DNA from 3 places in the Arthrobacter sp. CJL-S3 genome. Region 1 is predicted to be linked to each of the others. Evidence: predicted binding sites of a transcription regulator. Region 1 holds the regulator's gene; each other region holds the start of a gene.
The links. Region 1 encodes LexA, which represses DNA repair genes until DNA is damaged. Its sites were predicted from a motif close to TCGAACANNTGTTCGA; they were not measured.
Positions count from the first base shown of each region.

Region 2: the regulator LexA is predicted to act here: its motif matches at 2,477-2,492, upstream of AC06G6_RS09250 (LexA family protein).
Region 3: the regulator LexA is predicted to act here: its motif matches at 4,298-4,313, upstream of AC06G6_RS19805 (shikimate dehydrogenase).

Region 1 covers NZ_CM160046.1:1,498,641-1,504,902, reverse strand. Annotated here, with positions in the region: gene AC06G6_RS06735 (histidinol-phosphate transaminase) at 1-1,104, opposite strand, end outside; gene AC06G6_RS06730 (LysM peptidoglycan-binding domain-containing protein) at 1,161-1,613, opposite strand; gene lexA (transcriptional repressor LexA) at 1,974-2,723, shown strand; gene AC06G6_RS06720 (ATP-dependent DNA helicase) at 2,800-4,893, opposite strand; gene hflX (GTPase HflX) at 4,886-6,262, opposite strand, start outside.
Region 2 covers NZ_CM160046.1:2,043,507-2,049,768, reverse strand. Annotated here, with positions in the region: gene AC06G6_RS09265 (hypothetical protein) at 1-150, shown strand, start outside; gene AC06G6_RS09260 (class I SAM-dependent methyltransferase) at 434-1,198, opposite strand; gene AC06G6_RS09255 (GNAT family N-acetyltransferase) at 1,454-2,395, shown strand; gene AC06G6_RS09250 (LexA family protein) at 2,506-2,937, shown strand; gene AC06G6_RS09245 (Y-family DNA polymerase) at 2,930-4,222, shown strand; gene AC06G6_RS09240 (AfsR/SARP family transcriptional regulator) at 4,257-5,042, opposite strand; gene AC06G6_RS09235 (S1C family serine protease) at 5,551-6,262, opposite strand, start outside.
Region 3 covers NZ_CM160046.1:4,304,766-4,311,027, forward strand. Annotated here, with positions in the region: gene pcaG (protocatechuate 3,4-dioxygenase subunit alpha) at 1-378, opposite strand, end outside; gene pcaH (protocatechuate 3,4-dioxygenase subunit beta) at 386-1,294, opposite strand; gene AC06G6_RS19800 (bifunctional sugar phosphate isomerase/epimerase/4-hydroxyphenylpyruvate dioxygenase family protein) at 1,342-3,315, opposite strand; gene AC06G6_RS19805 (shikimate dehydrogenase) at 3,315-4,196, opposite strand; gene AC06G6_RS19810 (IclR family transcriptional regulator) at 4,360-5,100, opposite strand; gene AC06G6_RS19815 (MFS transporter) at 5,452-6,262, shown strand, end outside.

The DNA.
Region 1 (6,262 bases):
GGCGCGGCCGGCCAGGATCCGTTCGAGGGCTTCGAGGAAGGCTGTGGTTTCCGTCTCAGTCCCGGCGGTGACACGCAGGTGCCCCGGAATGCCCACGTCCCGGACCAGCACACCGGCGTCGAGCAGGCCCTGCCAGACCTCGTGCGGGTTGTCCAGACCGCCGAAGAAGACGTAGTTCGAGTCGGAGGCAGCCGGCTTGAGGCCCATCCGCTGCAATTCGGACACGATCCTGTCCCGCTGGCGCTTGATGTCCTCGACGTCGGCCATCAGCGCGACCCGGTGGTGCAGGGCGGCCAGGGCTGTCGCCTGGGTGATGGCCGAGAGGTGGTACGGGAGCCGGACCAGGCGCAGGGCGTCGGTCACCTCCGGCGCCGCGGCCATGTAGCCAACCCGGGCGCCGGCGAGGGCGAAGGCCTTGCTCATGGTCCGCGAGACGATCAGCCGTTCCCGGCCGGGCAGCAGCGTGAGGGCGCTGGGCGTGCCGTCGTGGGCGAACTCGTGGTACGCCTCGTCGACGATCACGATGGTCTGGCTGGCTTCCCCGGCCTCGTAGACGGCCTCCACGACGTCCAGGCCCAGCCCGGTGCCGGTGGGGTTGTTCGGGGAGCACAGGAAAACGATGTTCGGCTGGAGTTCGCGGACCTGGCGGGCGGCCGAGGCGGCACTGAGTCCGTAGTCGTCGGCGCGGACCCCGACGATGTACCCGGTGTCCGTGCCGGAGGCCAGCAGCGGGTACATGGAGTACGTGGGAGGGAATCCGAGGGCGGTGCGCCCCGGGCCGCCGAACGCCTGGAGGATCTGCTGGAGAACCTCGTTGGAGCCGTTTGCTGCCCAGATGTTGTCCGCCCCGAGTCCGTGCCCGAGGTATTCCGCGAGGGCTTCGCGCAGTTCCGTGAACTCGCGGTCCGGGTAACGGTTCAAGCCGGCCGCGGCGATCGTGACGGCCTCCGAGATGGCGGCGCGCACGTCGGCGGGAACACCATGAGTGTTCTCGTTGACATTGAGCAGGATGGGGACGTCCAGCTGCGGCGCGCCGTACGGCGTCAGTCCGCGCAGATTGGTCCGGAGGGGAAGTCGGTTCAGGCGCTCTAGCTGGTCAGTCACTGCACCAGTTTAAGTGAGACCGCGGCGGGCCCTGAAACTGTGACGGGTTGAACGGCTTACTTGGACGGGATGAAGAGCGCCTGGCCGGGAACGACGCGGGCGGCTTCGAGGTTGTTCAGCTGGATGATATCGGTGACAACGTCGCGGGGGTCCCGTTCCGGTGCCACGGATGCGGCGATCGCCCACAACGACTCACCGGGCTGCACCGTCACTGTCACCGTGGGGGTCAGCGACAGCCCGGCTGCGGACTCCGCCGCCTTGGCCGGGGCGTTGAGGAAGCCGCTGAGGGTAAGGATGAGCGCGGCCAGCAGGATCAGCGGCACCCCGATGAAGACAAAGCGCCCCCGCCGGGTGAGCCGCAGCGGCGCCTGCTTGGCCCGCTGCTTGCCAACGGCGCCCCGCTTGCTGGCCGTGCCCTGCCGGCCGGCGGACGCACCGCCGTCGGGCCGGCCGTACTCGCCGAATGCGTCGCGGCCGAAAGTGTCGTGAAACGCGCTTGATGCTGACATGAACTGAGCCCTCCTGGACCATACTGTGCCGCCCGGCGTACTCCACGTACTTGCCGCCAACCGGCCTAACCTTCGAACAAAGAACCGAACGTCATGCTGTGCCCGAACAGTGCCCCACCCTCAAAACAGAGAATGACTAGAACACATATTCGAACCTTGCTTGTTCTGTTTTAGCACTTATTAACGAACAATGTCGAGACTCGCTAGAACAAATGTTTGAAAAAGCCCTGCGGCTGGCCTACGTTTGAGTCAAAGAACAACCACTTCTGTAGTTGATCAGCAGGGTCTGACATTTCAGACCGGAAGTTCCCGGCAGCCGCAGCCACGGCAGCCGGGCGGAACGGAAAGGCGTTGGCGAACATGGCAGCACAAGCCACTGGCGGCAGGGCCACCCAGCGGGGCCCGCAGGCGGCCCGGCCACCCAAAAGCCTCACCGTCCGGCAAAAGAAGATCCTGGAAACGATCCAGCGCTCGGTCACGGACAACGGCTATCCGCCCTCGATGCGCGAGATCGGCGACACCGTCGGCCTGGCAAGCCTCTCCAGCGTCACCCACCAGCTCTCACAGCTGGAAAAACTCGGCTACCTGCGGCGCGACCCCAAGCGCCCCCGTGCCATGGAAGTGCTGATGCCGCTGACCCTCGACGAGGGAACGACGAAGATGTCCGGGGCTGAGAAGTCGGGCGGCCTGCGCACGGTCGGCGGATTGTCCGTGTCCGAACTGGCCAGCGCCACCGACACCGCCATGGTGCCGCTGGTGGGCCGCATCGCCGCCGGCGGCCCGATCCTGGCCGACCAGGTCGTCGAGGACGTGATGCCGCTGCCCCGCCAGCTCGTGGGCCACGGCGAGCTCTTTATGCTCAAGGTTGCGGGGGATTCGATGATCGACGCCGCCATCTGCGACGGTGACTGGGTGGTCGTGCGCCAGCAGGGCGACGCCGTCAACGGTGACATCGTCGCCGCGCTGCTGGACGACGAAGCGACAGTCAAGACGTTCCGCCAGCGCGACGGCCATACCTGGCTGCTGCCGCAGAACACCCAGTACGAGCCCATCCTCGGCGATCACGCCGTCATCATGGGCAAAGTCGTCTCGGTTCTGCGCTCCCTCTAGGACCGGTCAGCCGGCACGCCGACAGCTGCGAAGGGCCCCGCCCGCACCGGACGGGGCCCTTGGCGTTCCCGCCGGGCTACGTGGCGGGCTGCCTGGATTCCTTTGCGAGCCGCTCCAGGGCCGCGAGGGCGATCGCGGGGTCGGTGGTGGGCCAGAACGGCGGCAGGGCGGCGCGGAGGAATCCCCCGTACCGCTCGGTGGTGAGCCGTGAGTCGAGCACTGCCACCACTCCCCGGTCCGTTGTGGTGCGGATCAGGCGCCCGGCGCCCTGGGCCAGCCGGATGGCGGCGTGGGTCGCGGACACGCTCATGAAGCCGTTGCCGCCGGCCTGGGCCACCGCACGGGACCGGGCCGTCATCAGCGGATCGTCGGGCCGCGGGAACGGGATCCGGTCAATCACGACGAGACGGCATGAGGTCCCCGGCACGTCGACACCCTGCCACAGCGACATGGTGCCGAAGAGGCAGGTGTCCGGTTCGTCGGCGAACTGTTTCACCAGCGCGGTCATGGTCGAATCCCCCTGGCAGAGGATGCTCATGTCCAGCCGCGGCCGCAGCGCCTCGGCGGCGTCCTCGGCAGCGCGCCGGGACGAGAACAGGCACAGGGCCCCGCCGCCGGAGGCCCGGATCAGCTTCTCGAGCTCGTCGAGGGCCTCCGGGGACGTGCCACGGCCGGGTTTGGGCAGGTGCTTGGCCACATAGAGGATGCCCTGTTTCGGGTACTCGAAGGGCGAGCCGACGTCGACCCCGGTCCAGCTCGGGGCACCCGGTCCGACCAGGCCCAGGCCGGCGGCGGCCGGTTCGAACGCGGACCCGATCGCCAGGGTCGCCGAGGTCAGGATCACGGTGTGGTCCGCGAACAGGCCCTCGCGGAGCCGCCCGGCGACGCTGAGCGGGGCGATGTTGATCAGGGCCGGCGCGGACTCGTCGGGCTGGGAGTAACCCTGCTGCGGGTCGAAGGTGCTGTTGCGGGAGAACCAGACCACTTCGCGGTTTTCGCGGGCGGCGAGCAGCCGTTCGCAGAGCTCCAGGATCACCATAAGGCGGGAGCGCGCGAGCTGGCGGCCGCCGTCGGCGGTGTTGGCGCTGTCCCCCTTGGAGTCCGAGAGCGCCGCGCGGCAGGCGTCCCGCAACTGGTCCACGCAGTCCAGCTGTTCGCTGTTCAGGCCGTTGGGCATGAGGCCGCTGGGGACCCCTTCAATGGCAAGTTCGAGGTTGGACGCGGCGTTGTTCAGGGCGTCCACGGTGATGCCCGTGTTCTTCCGGGCCCCGGACGCGGCAACGTGCACCATCGCGACGGAGAGCTGGCCGGACACGGCGCCCGTCACCCGGTCCTGCAGCTCGTGGGCTTCATCGACCACCACAACGTCGTACTCCGGCAGGACCGCGAGGCCCTCGAAGGCGCTGACGGCCAGCATGGCGTGGTTGGTGACGACGACGTCGGCGTCCGCGGCGTTCTGCCGGGCCAGTTCGGAAAAGCATTCGGCCGCGAGGGGGCACTTCTGCGCGCCCAGACACTCCATGGAGGTGACGGAGACCTGCCGCCAGGCACGGTCCGTGACCCCGGGCAGGAGTTCATCCCGGTCCCCCGTCACGGTGTCCTCGGCCCATTCGCGCAGCCGGACGACCTCCTTGCCGAGCTGGGACGACGGGCCGCCCATCGCCGCGGCGAAATGCGGGACGGAGGTGTCCTCGCCGAGCGAGAAGAGCTGGCCCTCGGAGGGCTCCTCGGAGGGGAAGCCGCCTTCGAGCTTGTGGCGGCACACATAGTTGGAACGGCCCTTGACGAGGGCGACCTTGACGGGCCGTTCCAGCGCCGGGGTAATGGTCTTCAGCAGCCGCGGCAGGTCCCGGCCGACGATCTGGGTCTGGAGGGCCAGCGTGGCCGTGGAGACCAGGGTGGGCTTGTCGCTGACGAGCGAATGGGCGATCAGCGGGATCAGGTAGGCGAGGGACTTGCCGGTTCCGGTCCCGGCCTGGACCAGCAGGTGGTCGCCGCTGTCAATCGCGTGCGCCACCTGCCGGGCCATCTCGTGCTGGCCGTCGCGGCTCTGTCCGCCCATGCCGGACACGGCGCGGTCGAGCAGTTCGATGACGAACTCCCCGCCGGCCGGGCTGCGTGGTCCCGCCGAAGGTTCTTCGCCGGGTTCGGTCCCCGCGGTTTCAGTCATTGCTGATGAACGAATCCAGTTCAGCGGCGAATCCTTCGCGCACCATCACGACGGCGCGGGTGCCCGCTTCCTCGTGGTCGAGGCTGAGGATCTCGGCGTCGGTCTCGTGCAGCTTGCTGAGCAGGTCCCCGCGGTTGTACGGGATCATCAGTTCGAGCTTCACGCTGGGCCGCGGGATGCCTTCGCTGATGGCCTTGAGCAGTTCCGGGATGCCCTCGCCGGTACGTGCCGACACCACCACGTGGCGCGGTTCGCGCTGCTTCAGCCGTTCGATCACGAAGGGATCCGCGGCGTCGGCCTTGTTCAGGACGATGATTTCCGGGACCTTGCGGGCGTCGACCTCGCTGAACACCTTGCGGACGGCGGCGATCTGGCCTTCCGGATCCGGGTGGGAGACGTCCACGACGTGCAGGATCAGGTCCGCGTCCGCGACTTCCTCCAGGGTGGAGCGGAATGCCTCCACGAGCTGGGTGGGGAGTGACCGGACGAAGCCCACGGTATCGGCCAGGGTGTAGCCCAGCCCGTCCGAGGTCTCGGCCTTGCGGACCGTCGGATCCAGTGTGGCGAACAAAGCGTTCTCCACCAGCACCCCGGCGTCGGTCAGCCGGTTCAGCAGCGAGGACTTGCCGGCGTTGGTGTACCCGGCGATCGCCACGGACGGCACGGCATTACGACGGCGGTTGGCGCGTTTGGTCTCCCGGGCAGGCTTCATCGCGGCGATTTCACGCCGCAGCTTGGCCATCCGGGTGCGGATCCGGCGGCGGTCCAGTTCGATCTTGGTTTCACCGGGACCGCGCGAGCCCATGCCGGCACCGGCGCCGCCCACCTGGCCACCGGCCTGGCGGGACATCGAGTCACCCCAGCCGCGCAGGCGCGGGAGCAGGTATTCGAGCTGGGCCAGTTCCACCTGGGCCTTGCCCTCGCGGCTCTTGGCGTGCTGGGCGAAGATGTCCAGGATCAGGGCCGTGCGGTCGATGACCTTGACCTTGACGATGTCTTCCAGGCTGCGGCGCTGGGACGGTGCCAGTTCGGCATCGACGACGACGGTGTCGGCGCCGGTGGACATCACGATGTCCTTGAGTTCCTGGGCCTTGCCGGAGCCGAGGAAGGTTCCGGGGTCGGGCTTGGCGCGGCGCTGCACGATTCCGTCGAGTACCTCCGAGCCGGCGGTCTCGGCGAGAGCAGCGAGTTCGCGGAGCGAGTTCTCGGCGTCGGCGAGGGTGCCTTCGGTCCAGAGGCCTGCCAGCACGACACGCTCGAGGCGCAGCTGCCGGTATTCGACTTCGGTGACGTCTTCCAGTTCCGTGGACAGCCCGGCGGTACGGCGCAGGGCGTGCCGTTCCTCGAGGTCCTGCTGGTCGCCGTCATA
Region 2 (6,262 bases), 540 kb from region 1:
ACGTGCACCTTCCCGTGGGATCAGGAACGGGCGCGGATGGAACGGTATCTTCAGGCTCCGCTTCAGTTTGCGCGCCGGGAAAGTGGAATTGTGCTGCACAACCCGGAATGGGGAATCACCCTCTTCGGAACCCCCTACGATGCCACCTAACTCCGCTTCCCCATGCCGCCGCGGGGGCGGCGCGGATCGTTCTACCAGTCGAACTTCATCCGCCGGCTCTGTATTCACGAAGAGTCATCTTGGCGGTGAAGGAGTAGTCGCCCTCGGGGTTGATCAAGGCAACGAGGGGAGCCCGTGCAATTCGAGGAGGATCCTGTTTGCCTTCTTGGCGTTCGACTGGGCTGCCACCCATTCGATTCCCAGAAACTCATAGCTTGAGAGTTTTGCCGCTATTTCAGTTGAATTCTGTTCGGTCATGGAAGTAGGCCCAGCTTCACCGGCTGCCAACAACCCCCGGCGCCAGTTCCTCATCGGCCGAAACGGGCATGGCGGTTTTGTTTGCTTCGAGGACGAAGAAGATGAAGGACAGGAACGCCGTCCTCTCGCCGCTGATGATGCGCGGCGGAAGGAGTTCGTGCGGCGTGTCTGGAGCTGGCCCTGGTTCGCTCACGGTGGCTACGCGGTATCCCGCCGACGTGAAGGCGCTGATCATCTCGTGAAGTGGTCGGTGCCAGAAGGTCAGGACCGCAGACTTGCCATCGAACTCGTACTCCTCCGAGTATTGCCGGATGGCGAAGTAGTCCTCCGTTGGTTGGGTGACAACGCTGACTGTGGGGTGGTTGACCGACAGGATCAGGCGACCGCCCGGCTTCAGCACGCGCCGCAGTTCGGCAAGTGGTGCTGACCAGTCCTCCAGATAGTGCAGGACCAAGGACGAGACAACGTCATCGAAGGAGTCATCGGCGAAAGGGAGCGGCTTGCTCAGGTCGGCCACGAACAGGTCCGCGGTCGCGCCCAATCGCTGTCTTGCCAATGCCAGCATCGCAGGACTGGAATCGAAGCCGGTCATGATCGCGCCTTTCGCGGTCAGTGCCGCGGACAGGGGCCCGGAGCCGCACCCTGCGTCCAGGACACGGTGACCGGTCACGTCGCCGACAAGGCCAATCATCGCCGGCCGCTCGTAGTACGCGTTGAGGAGGCTGGACTCATTTTCAGCCGAGTAGTTCTCGGCGAAATCGTCATAGTGGTTGGCCTTCACTTCTCTTCCCTTTCAGGCGATTCCTCACGGGCGGGACAACAGGGTCGACCCTAGCAAGCAAGAGCCGCCCTTCTCTACCACTTATAGGACGCCCCATAGTGTCTTTTATGCCTTCTCCAAAGTGGTTGTGATCCGCCCCTTTCTGCCGCCATTTCCATAGAACCTGGGGATTGTCTTCCATGGAACTAGCCGTAGTTTGCGGAGCGGCTTTTGATCGAATAGCTCCAGCGGCCAATTCGGTTAGCCTTGGGATCAATGAACCCCTTTGGACTGCCGGACCACCAACTCGCCGCCTTCGCCCGTCCGGTATTGGATTACCTTCCTGCCGGGTACGACACCGAGGACGCAGTGCAGGCCGAGATGGATGACATAGGGTCCCTCGCCGCTCTTGCGTTACCGGACGTTGTGGCGGCCAGGATCGGCCGGCTCGGAGTCGACGTCAGCACCGGGAACATGACAGAGCGGCTACTTGACGCAAGCGATGGGAGCACCGTCATTTCGGGCCTCAGATACCGCAACCTCGATCCGGCCTTCCCGTTCGTGGCGGTCAAGACGACTGCCCGAGTAAACGACGCCGAGTCTGCGGATACACTGGCCGCCCAGGTGGCCGAGGCCTACCACGGGGTGGGCGTGCGTGGCTTCACATTTTGGGAGCAGCCAGGCCTCGACCTATCCGCCACAGAGAGGTGGGCAACAGTCATGGCCGGGTCCCTATGCGTGGCAGCAAGAGCTGACGAGCGGGACCTGACCGGGGCTCTGACGATCTCCTGGCCCGAAGCGGCGACTGAAGTGTTCGCCGATTACCAGCAAGGACATCAAGCGTGGCGGTCCGATGCCCCGATGCTCGCCCCGTTTGTTTCAGAGTCCTACGAGGAGGGGCTCCAGGAAGCGGCGGACCAGGGCTTGTTGATGACGCTCCGGGACGACCACGGCTTTGCCGGGTTGGTGGCTGCCACAATCTCACCGATCTTTGGCCGACGTGCAGTCTGCATGCTGGACGTGTTTCTGACGGAACGCCTGCGTGGCAGGGGCTTGGCTCCGGCAGTGCAGTCAACTTTCCTGACCGGCCAACGCTCGGGCGCGGACACCGTCTGGGGTCACATCCACGCAGGGAACCTGCCCTCGCAGCGCACGGCCCAGAAGCTGGGCAGGCGGCCGGTCCAGCAGGAGTACTTCGTCAGCCTGTCCGCGAACTGAAATGGCCGGCCCCGCAGCCTGGGACAGCGGCCACTCCGCAAAGAATGCCCAATGTCAGCACCCGGAGCTACACTGGATGTATCGAACATATATTCGAATAAAGGTGTGTTGTGGGCGTAATCATCGGGCCCCGCGTGATAGACGCGGGCACTTCTCTTCTGTCGGTCCTGATCTCGCCGGTGCCGGTCGCCGCCGGCTACCCGTCACCGGCCCAGGACTACTTCGACGGCCGGATCGACCTCAATGAGCACCTCATCAAGGACATCACGAGCACCTATGTCGTGCGGGTCTCCGGCGACTCCATGGAGGGCGCGGGGATCAGCGACGGCGACGAGCTGATCGTCAACCGTGCCCTCGAGCCCCGCGACGGCTGCGTCGTCGTTGCAGTCCTGGACGGCGAACTCACGGTCAAGAGGCTGCGCCTGACGGCTTCGGGCGTGGTGCTGCAGGCGGACAATCCCCGCTATCCGGACATCCGGGTCCCGGGCCTGTCCGATCTGGTCATCTGGGGCGTCGCGACCCGCTGCCTGCACCATGTCTAGGGCCGGATCCGGCCGGGGCAGCATCGCCCTGGTGGACGTGAACTGCTTCTATGCCAGCGCCGAACGTGCCTTCGACCCCTCCCTGGAGGGCCGCCCGCTGGTGGTGCTCTCCAACAACGACGGCTGCGCGGTGACCCGCTCCCCCGAGGCCAAGGCACTCGGGATCCCCCTCGGCGAGCCCTGGTTCAAGCTCGCACCCCGGGCCAGGGAATGGGGGCTCGTCGCACGGTCCAGCAACTACGAGCTTTATGGGGACATCAGTGCCCGGGTGATGGAACTCCTCGGGCGCTACTCCGCCTGGCTGGAGATCTACAGCATCGACGAGGCATTCCTGGGCGTCAGCGGCACCCCGGAGGAGCTCCACCGGCTGGGCCACACCATGAAGACGGCGGTCCGCCGGAACGTCGGTGTCCCCGTCTGCGTTGGCATCGCCGGCACCAAGACACTGGCCAAGCTGGCCAATAAGTGGGCCAAACACAATCCGGCGTTCGACGGCGTCTGCCACTGGGAGGCCGTGCCCGTGGCCCAGCAGGAGAAGCTGATGGCGGGCCTGTCCGTCGTCGAACTCTGGGGAGTCGCGGCGCGGCTGACCAAACGGCTCAACGCCCTGGGAATCCATTCGATCCTGGACCTCGCGCGCGCGGACCCGGTCACGATCCGGGACCGTTTCTCTGTGGTGTTGATGCGGACCGTCCTGGAACTCCGGGGAACTGCCTGCATCCCCCTGGAGGAGGAAAGGGTCGGCCGCGACCAGCTGATCTTCAGCCGTTCCTTCGCCACCCCGATCACCACCGGCGCCGGGCTGCGCCAGGTCCTCGGCGTTTATGCCCAGCAGGCCAGTGCACGGCTGGCCAGGCACGGACTGCAGGCAAAGGTGCTGACCGCGTTTGCCGCCACATCCCACTACAGCAGGCACGCCAGCTCCTACCCTTCGGTGTGCGTGCCGCTGCCGATGCCCACCGCTGACCCGCTCCTCCTGGCCAGGGCGGCGTACGCGCTGCTCCCCAGGGTCGACGACGGCCTCCCGTATGTCCGCGCGGGGATCATGGTCACCGATCTGCGCCCCACCGGAAATCAGGCGCCCCTGGCGATCTTCGAAAACCCGCACGAGGAACGCGGCATCGGCTCGCTGCTGGAGCAGGTCAGCAGCAGGTACGGGCGCGGCTCCATCGGGCTCGGCCACGCCGGACTCCGGGGCGGGCCGGACTGGACCATGAGGCGCGACATGCTGTCCCCCCGGTATACGACCCACTGGGCCGAGCTCCCGGTCGTCAAGGCCGGGTGACTGCCCGGGACGGCCGCCGGGTAAAGACGGTGGGTCATCCGGTCGTGGCCAGCGCCTGCTGCAGGAAGGAATCGAGGACCCGGCCGGCGTTCTCCTGCATGCGCCGGGTTTCCTCGGCGGCAAGCTGCGTGCATTTGGGTCCGTGCAGCCGTTCCCCCAGATAAAGCAGGGCCGCCAGGACCTCAGAGAGCTCGGTGTTTCCTTCAGCGCGCTGCCGCAACAATCTCAAGTGGGCAGCCTGCAGGGCCGGTCCCGGGGCGCAGCCCAGGTCGCGGTCGAACAGCCGGCGGCAGCGTTCATAGGCGGACAGGCCCTCCACGGGCAGTCCCGCCTGCTCATATCCCGCGACAAGGATGGTCCACGCACGTTCATTAAGCGGCTCGGACCGGACGGCTGTCTGTGCCAGCGAAATGGCGAGCTCGGGTTTGTCGAGAAATGCTGCGGTCTCTGCCGCGAGAATCAGGGCGGCGACCTTCTCGGCTGCGTGGCGGGTTCGCGCCTCCTCTGCCCAGTCCGCGACGAGTTCAAAGCCCAGCAGCGGCTCTGCGGCCAGCTCCAGGGCTTGCATCGAGAGGGCATGCGCCTCGGCCGGCGCGGACTGCCTGGCCGCGCGGACCAGACCGTGGAACTCCGACAGGTCGAGTTCGACCAGCTGTGGATCGAGCACGTAGCCGCCGTTCGCGGTGCGGAGCGGACCCGACTTGGTGTTGCCCGGCTGGATCGCCCGGCGAATGCCGCTGACGTAGCTCTCCAGGGTGGCGACTGCGCCGTCGCTGGCCTGCGGCCCCCAGAGAAGCTCCACGAGGCGCGTCTTGGACACAGGTGTCCCCAGATTCAGTAAAAGGATCTCCAGAATGTGCCGGGGCTTGCAGCCTCCCATGTCCGCTGCCCTGAGTACTGCACCATTTCGCCGGACTTCGAATGTTCCGAATAGTCGTACCGAAATTGCCGGCGTGGAACCGCCCACTTTATCCACCATGATCTCCGATTTCCCCAGGCATCATTTATTCATATTCGGAGAGCCGGAAGGAATTATAGGAACGCCGTGCTGAGACTCACTTCCTTCGGCTTTCTAGGAAAACCGTGACACGCAAAATGGGGCGCAACAAGGAATGCAGCTACCCGTTCCTTTACCGCACGGAAAGTCGGGTACACCCTGGAGGGCCGCCAAGTATCCGCCACGAGTTATGCGAGTACAGGGGCTGTCGGGCAAGTATCTTCACTCACAGCTGCCGCCAGCCCATCGGGTAGGCGGCTTTATCACGCCCTGTGAACAAAGGCCTGGGACATTGCCTCCGGCCAGCACGCTCCGGCGGGGCGGGCGGCTGTTACTTCTCCGTCATTTCCTCGGGGACGGCGAGTACCCGCATTTCCGTTCCGTCACGCAGCACGGCCAGCTCGAGCGGCACGCCAATCGCTTCGGCAAACAGCAGCTTTTGCAGACTTTCCGCATTGGAAACGGCCTTTTCGCCGACCTTGATAAGCACATCGCCCGCCCGGAGTCCCGACCGCTCGGCGGGTGAACCGGGCAGGACCTCGACCACCAGCAGCCCTTCGCGGTGCCCGGTCCGGACCACTGCACTGGGCTGCAACTGGACCGGGGTGTTGACGAGGCCGAGATAGGCCCGGCGTACACGCCCGTCCTTCAGCAGCGCCGCAATGATCCGTCGCGACGTGGCGTTGACCGGAACCGCCAGACCCAGCCCGGCGCCGGCCACCGCGGTGTTAATGCCAACGATTCTTCCCCGCGAGTCGGCGAGTGCCCCTCCGGAGCTGCCCGGGTTGAGGGCAGCGTCAGTCTGGATGACGTCCTCGATCATGCGCCTGTTACGACCGGACCAGACCGGGATGGAACGGCCCAGCCCGCTGACCACACCGGCGGTCACCGAGCCCGAGAGTCCCAGGGGGTTTCCGACGGCGATGACCAACTGCCCGACCTTGAGCGACTCCGCATCGCCAAGCTCCGCCGGGGCCGCCGTCGGGGCCCTGCCGTGAACAACAGCCAGGTCCGAAAGGGGATCCGAGCCGACCACCTCCACC
Region 3 (6,262 bases), 1.6 Mb from region 1:
GAGCCGGTTCATGAGGCCGCGGGCGAAGACCGCAACGGCGATGAACGGCGCCGCGCCGTCCTCGGTGGGGCCGGGGTTGACCGTGGTGAAGGTGAAGACGCCGGTGTTGCCGACGGCGCTGCGGCCGAAGCCGGTGAAGGTGTAGCCGTCGCGCACGAGCGAACCCGTGTGGTGCGGGACGTTCCCCTCGGCGTCCGCCTGCCAGATTTCCAGGATCGCGTCCGGGATCGGGTGTCCGGCGCCGTCGTAGACGGTGCCCTGGAGCCGGACGGAGCCCGGGGAACCTGGAGCCAGCAGCTCGCGGTCCTTGGTGTAGGGCAGCGCGTAGCCGTAGAAGGGGCCCACGGTCTGGCCTGGTGTCGGGGTGAGTTTACTCATGCTGGCCTTATTCATAGTCGTCTCCTGCCGCGCCCAATGCCTCGTTCTCTGTCCAGGTCCGCTTCGACCCGGTCAGGACGATGTCCCAGTTGTACGCCAGGGCCCACTCGGGTTTGGTCTGCTCGTGGTTGTAGGTGGCCACCAGCCGGTCCCGGGCGTCCTGGTCGACAATCGACTGGTAGATCGGGTCCAGCGGGAAGAGCTGGTCGCCGGGGAAGTACATCTGGGTGACGATCCGCTGGGTGAACTCCTGCCCGAACAGGGAGAAGTGGATGTGCGCCGGGCGCCAGGCGTTGAGGTGGTTCTTCCACGGGTAGGCGCCGGGCTTGATTGTGGTGAAGCTGTAGGAGCCGTCGGCGCCGGTGATGCAGCGGCCGACGCCGGTGAAGTTGGGGTCCAGCGGTGCCGGGTGCTGGTCCCGCTTGTGGATGTAGCGGCCGGCGGAGTTCGCCTGCCAGATCTCCACCAGCTGGCCGGCGACGGGCCGGCCGTCGCCGTCGAGCACGCGGCCGGAGACGATGATGCGTTCGCCCAGCGGCTCGCCGTTGTGCTGGATGGTCAGGTCCGCTTCGAGCGCGTGGACGTCCATGTGCCCGAAGGCCGGGGAGTACAGCTCGATGGTTTCCGGATCCGCGTGGTGCAGGTCCTTGGTGGGGTGGCGCAGGACGCTGCTGCGGTACGGTGCGTAGTCCAGGCGCGGCTGGATCTCCGCCGGGGCGCCGTTCTTGAGCGCCTGCGCGTAAGCGTCGCCGAGGGCTTTCATCTCGGCGCTGAGGTCCGCCTGCGACTCTGCGGCAGTGTCCAGGGCAGGGACAGCGCGCGCATCCGTCTTCGGTGCGGCCTCCGTGGCTTCGTCGGACACGTCTTCGGTGAGCGGATCCGCGTTGTAGGTCTCAAGGTTGAATTCTTCAGGCACAGCAGCCTCCTTTCGTTGGGTGTGGTGTTTGGTTTTGCTCTGGCCGGTCAGGTCGTGGGGTTCAACTGGTGCAGGTGGTCGTACTGGACGGCGTGCCGTACCGGGGCGTTGGGCGCCCCGTAGCCGTCGTAGGCTCCGCGGCGCTCCACCATTTCGAAGAACACGCTGCCGACGGTGACGGTATAGAAGTGCAGGAACTCGCCGTCGGCGTCGCGGTCGTAGAGCAGGTTGAGCTCGCGGAGAGTGGCCAGGAAGGACGGGTCCAGGTCGAACCGCGCGTCGAGGTCCTCGTAGTAGTTTTCCGGGATCTGGAGGAAATCGAGCCCCCGGTCCTTCGCGGCGCGGGCCGTCGCCACCAGGTCATCCACGGCGAACGCGATGTGTTCCTGGTAGGTCCGGCGCTGGCCGGTGCCCGCGCTTTCCTGCACCTCCGGTGCGTCTGCGGCGCCTTCGCGCTGGATCAGCGGGGCCAGGTTCAGCACCAGGCGGACGCCGCGGTCGCGGGTGAGCATCACCTGGGACCGGACGAGGCCGCTGGGGCTGGCGACTTCCGCGTACGGCTGTGGTTCCAGGGCCAGGGCGCTCGTATAAAAGAGGACGGCTTCGTCGAAATGCTGCCAGGGCTGCGCCAGATTGACGTGGTCGATCACGGCGCTCCGTCCGGCAGCCAGGCCGGCGGCGGGGGCTTCCGTTCCTTCGCCGAATTCGCGGGTCCACACGGCGGTGCCGTCGGGGCTGCCCTGGCACAGGAAAATCTCGGTGGAGTCGGGGGCGGCGAAGCCCTGGAAAATTTCCTCGTCGGCCTGGCTCTTGCGCGGCACGGCCGGGGCCTTGAGCTGCTGGGCCCGGGCCGCGGCAATGACAGGGGAGTCGACGTCGAAGCCCAGGGCCGAGATTGCGGGCGCACCGGCGGCCTGCGGGTCGAGGGAGTCCTGGGAGGAGTCCTCATTGATGATCACGCGGGCGTGGCCCATGGTCCACAATTGCACATTCTTGGTCCGGTGGCGCCCGTTGAACGCGAATCCCAGCTGGCCGAGCAGGGTTTCCAGGGCGGCGGTGTCCGCGGCCCGGACCTCGGCAAAATTGAAGCCGGCCGGTTCGGCGACCTGCGGGAGCGTGGCCAGTTCCATCGGGTAACGGCGGCGGCGCGGCGCAGCGTTATCGGCACGGGTGCCGGCGCCGTTGTCGGAGGCCTGCGCCCCGTCCAGCCATTTGGCGCTCTGCTCCTCGAGCCAGATCAGGGACCGCATGGCATCCACGGCCGTGCGGTCGGCGTCGGACTGGCGGAAGACGTCGTTGAAGACCTCGAGGGACACCGGGCCGGTGTAGCCGGCACGGACCACGTGGCCGAGGAATTTCGCGAGCGCGAACTGTCCTTCCCCCGGGAACACCCGGTGGTGCCGGCTCCAGGACAGCACGTCCATGGACAGTTTGGGCGCGTCGGCCACCTGGACGAAGAAGATCTTCTCCGGGTTGAAGGATTCGATTCTTGCGGTGTCCCAGTCGCGGGAGAGAATGTGGAACGAGTCCAGGCAGGTGCCCAGGTTGGGGTGGTCCACCGCTTCCACGAGCCGGTGGGCGTGCTCGTAGTCGTTGACATATTTGCCCCAGGCGAGTGCCTCGTAGGCCACCTTGACGCCGTGGTCCTGGGCGAGGGCGGCGAGGGCCGCGAGCTGTTCGGCCCTCAGCCCGTCGTCATCAATGCTGGCGGTGGCCACGTTGGAGCAGACCAGGATGGTGTCCATCCCGAGCCGGGACATCAGCCGGAACTTCGCTGCCGCCCGGCGAAGGTTGGCGGCGAGCAGGTCCTCCGGCACGCTGTCGAAGTCGCGGAACGGCTGGTAGAGGTCCAGGGTCAGTCCGAGGTCGGCGGCCGTCTTCCGGACCTCTTCCGGGCTCAGCGGGGAGGTGACGAGGTCCTGTTCGAAGATTTCGATCCCGTCGAAGCCCGCAAGGGCGCAGGCCTGCATTTTTTCCCGCAGGGTGCCGGAGAGGCAGACGGTGGCGATTCCGGTGCGCATCAGGCGGCCACCTCTTCCGCGGCGACGAGTTCCAGGAAGTGGGCGCGCATCCGGTCCGCATCCGCTTCGAGGCCGGTGAAGATCCGGAAGGCGTCGGCGGCCTGTCCCACGGCCATCCGGCCGCCGTCAAGCACGTCGCAGCCCTTGGCGCGGGCCTCACGGATCAGCTCGGTCTCGATCGGCCGGTAGACAATGTCCGCGACCCAGTGCCGGGCTGCCACGAGGGACATGTCCAGCGGGACGCCGGGGTGGGCGGCCATGCCCACCGGGGTGCAGTGGACCAGGCCGTCTGCCAGCGGCATCAGCTGCGGCAGCTCCGATGTCGTCCGTGCGGTGACCAGCTGGTCCGGGAAGAAACCGGAGAGTTCGGCGGCGCGTGCCGCGCAGCGGGCCGAATCGGTATCTACCAGGTCCAGTTCGCGGACCCCGGCGGTGAGCAGGGCGTAGGCGACGGCGGAGCCGGCACCCCCCGCACCCAGCTGCACCACGCGGTTCAGCCTGGCTCCCGGCAGGCCCGTGGCGAGCGCGGCGGCGAACCCGGAGAAGTCGGTGTTGTGGCCGATGAAGCGGCCGTCCCGGATGGTCACCGTGTTGACCGCACCGAGGCGCCGGGCGTCCGGAGTGACCTCGTCCAGGTGTTCCAGGACCAGTTGCTTGCAGGGGTGGGTGATGTTCAGTCCGTTGAAGCCCAGACGGTAGGCGCCGGTGAGGAGCTCACCGACGCTCTGGCCGGGAAGCCCCAGCTCGGTCAGGTCGATGGGGCGGTAGAGGTACCGGAGGCCCTGCACATCGCCTTCGCGTTCGTGCATGGGGGGCGTGAGGGACGGCGTCACGCCGTCACCTATCAGGCCCACAAGAAAGGACTCTGCTCGATTGCTCATCCGTATAGCTCCTTTGACAACGGCACTCGGCGGGCGGGGACGCGCGGGGCGCCGGCCGCGGGCCGGGTGTTGGGGATTACAGTACCGCAAAAGTTCATATGTTGCACGGTTGTTCTACTAGCGAACACTTTTCGACGGCTCATGACGGTGCGGGCCGCGGGGCTCATTGCTGGGGCAGCCGGGCAGAGAGCTCCGCCGCCGCCGACTGGAGCAGCGGAACCAGGGCGACGAGGGCCTCCGCGCCCATCCGGAACACCGGGACCGCCGTGGCCAGCGCGGCGAAGGCGTGGCCCTGGGAATTGAAGACCGGGACGGCGACGGCGCGCATGCCGAGTTCGTTTTCCTCGTCCATCAGGGCGTAGCCGCGCTTGCGCACCAGCTCGATCTCGGCCCGGAAGGCCTCCCGGTCGGTGATGGAAAATTCGGTCAGCGGCTCCAGTTCGAGTTCTTCGACGAGCTGGCTGCGGGTGGCGTCGTCGGCGAAGGCCACGAGCGCCTTGCCGACCGAGGTGGTGTGCAGGGCGCCCAGGTGCCCCGGGTCGCTTGTGACGCGGAACGTCTGCGGGCCGTCCACCTTGTTGACGGTGAGATGGTGGTGTCCGTCGCGCACCGACAGGATGGTGGCCTCGCCCGTCTCCTCCGTGACACGCCGCAGGATCGGCAGGGCCGTGCCGGCGAATCCGTGGTGGTTGGACACCCGCTGGCCGAGCTGGAAGATGCGCAGGCCCAGGTGGTAGCGGCGGCCGTCCGGCTCGTAGTCCACGAAGCCGTCGCGGGTCAGGGAACCCAGCAGGCGGTAGGTGGTGCTGAAGGGAAGCTCCGCCCGGCGGGACAGCTCGGCGGCACTCGCGCCCCGGGGCTCGTCGCCAAGCAGAACCAGCAGCCCCAGGGCCTTGCCGACCATGTCCGTCCGGGAGTCCTCCTTGCCAGCCTTGGCGCCGGCCTTGCGCCGGCTGCCGCGCCGTTGCCGGCGGGTTCTGGAAGGGTGGCGGCGGCCGCGGCCGCTTCTGTGTCTTGATTCACACTCATGGCTCAATGCTCTCACATGGTGAGAGCTATTTCTAGATAGTGATTATTTTTGTTGACAAGTGACCGCCCTCACAGTCATGATTGCTACATCGCACAAGTAGCTCCCACCATGTGGCTACTCGTCCGGGTCTTTCCACGAACCTCCGGCTGCCGCACACTTAAAGCCAGCGGCGGCCGAGACCTTCCTGATCCATCCGCGACAATGTCGTCACACAAAAGGAACTCCATGAGCCAGACACTCCCGTCTACGACGCCGGGCACTGACGCACCGGCCGGGACACCGAAGAAGGCAGCCCTCGCCAGTTTCCTCGGCAGCGCCGTCGAGTATTACGACTTCTTTATCTTCGGATCCGCCGCCGCCCTGATCTTCCCCACGGTCTTCTTCCCCGACGCCGGCGCCAACGCGGCGATTATGTCCTTCGCGACGTTCGGTTTCGCCTACATTGCCCGGCCGATCGGCGCCGTCATCCTGGGCCACTTCGGTGACCGGGTCGGCCGCCGCAAGGTCCTGATGTTCACGCTCCTGTTGATGGGCGCCTCCACCTTTATGATCGGCTGCCTGCCCGACTTCAACACCATCGGCTGGTGGGCTCCGGCACTGCTGGTGCTGGCGCGTCTCTGCCAGGGCCTCTCCGCTGCCGGCGAGCAGGCCGGAGCCTCGTCGATGACGCTGGAACACGCCCCGGACAACCGCCGCGCCTTCTTCACCTCCTGGACGCTGACCGGCACCCAGGGCGGCCAGATCCTCGCGGCCCTCGTCTTTATCCCCGTCCTGGCCCTGCCGGACGAGATCAAGTACGGCATCGGTTGGCGTATCCCGTTCTGGCTCAGCGCCGTTGTGGTGCTTGTTGCGTTCTTCATCCGCCGCACCCTGCACGAGCCCCCGGCCTTCGAGGAAGCCCAGAAGACCGCCCAGATCTCCAAGCTCCCCGTCGCCGACCTGCTCAAGCACCACTGGCGCGATGTCCTCCGCGTCGTCGCCTGCGCCTTCATCGCCGCCGTCTCCACCGTCTTCGGCACGCTGGCCATCGCCTACG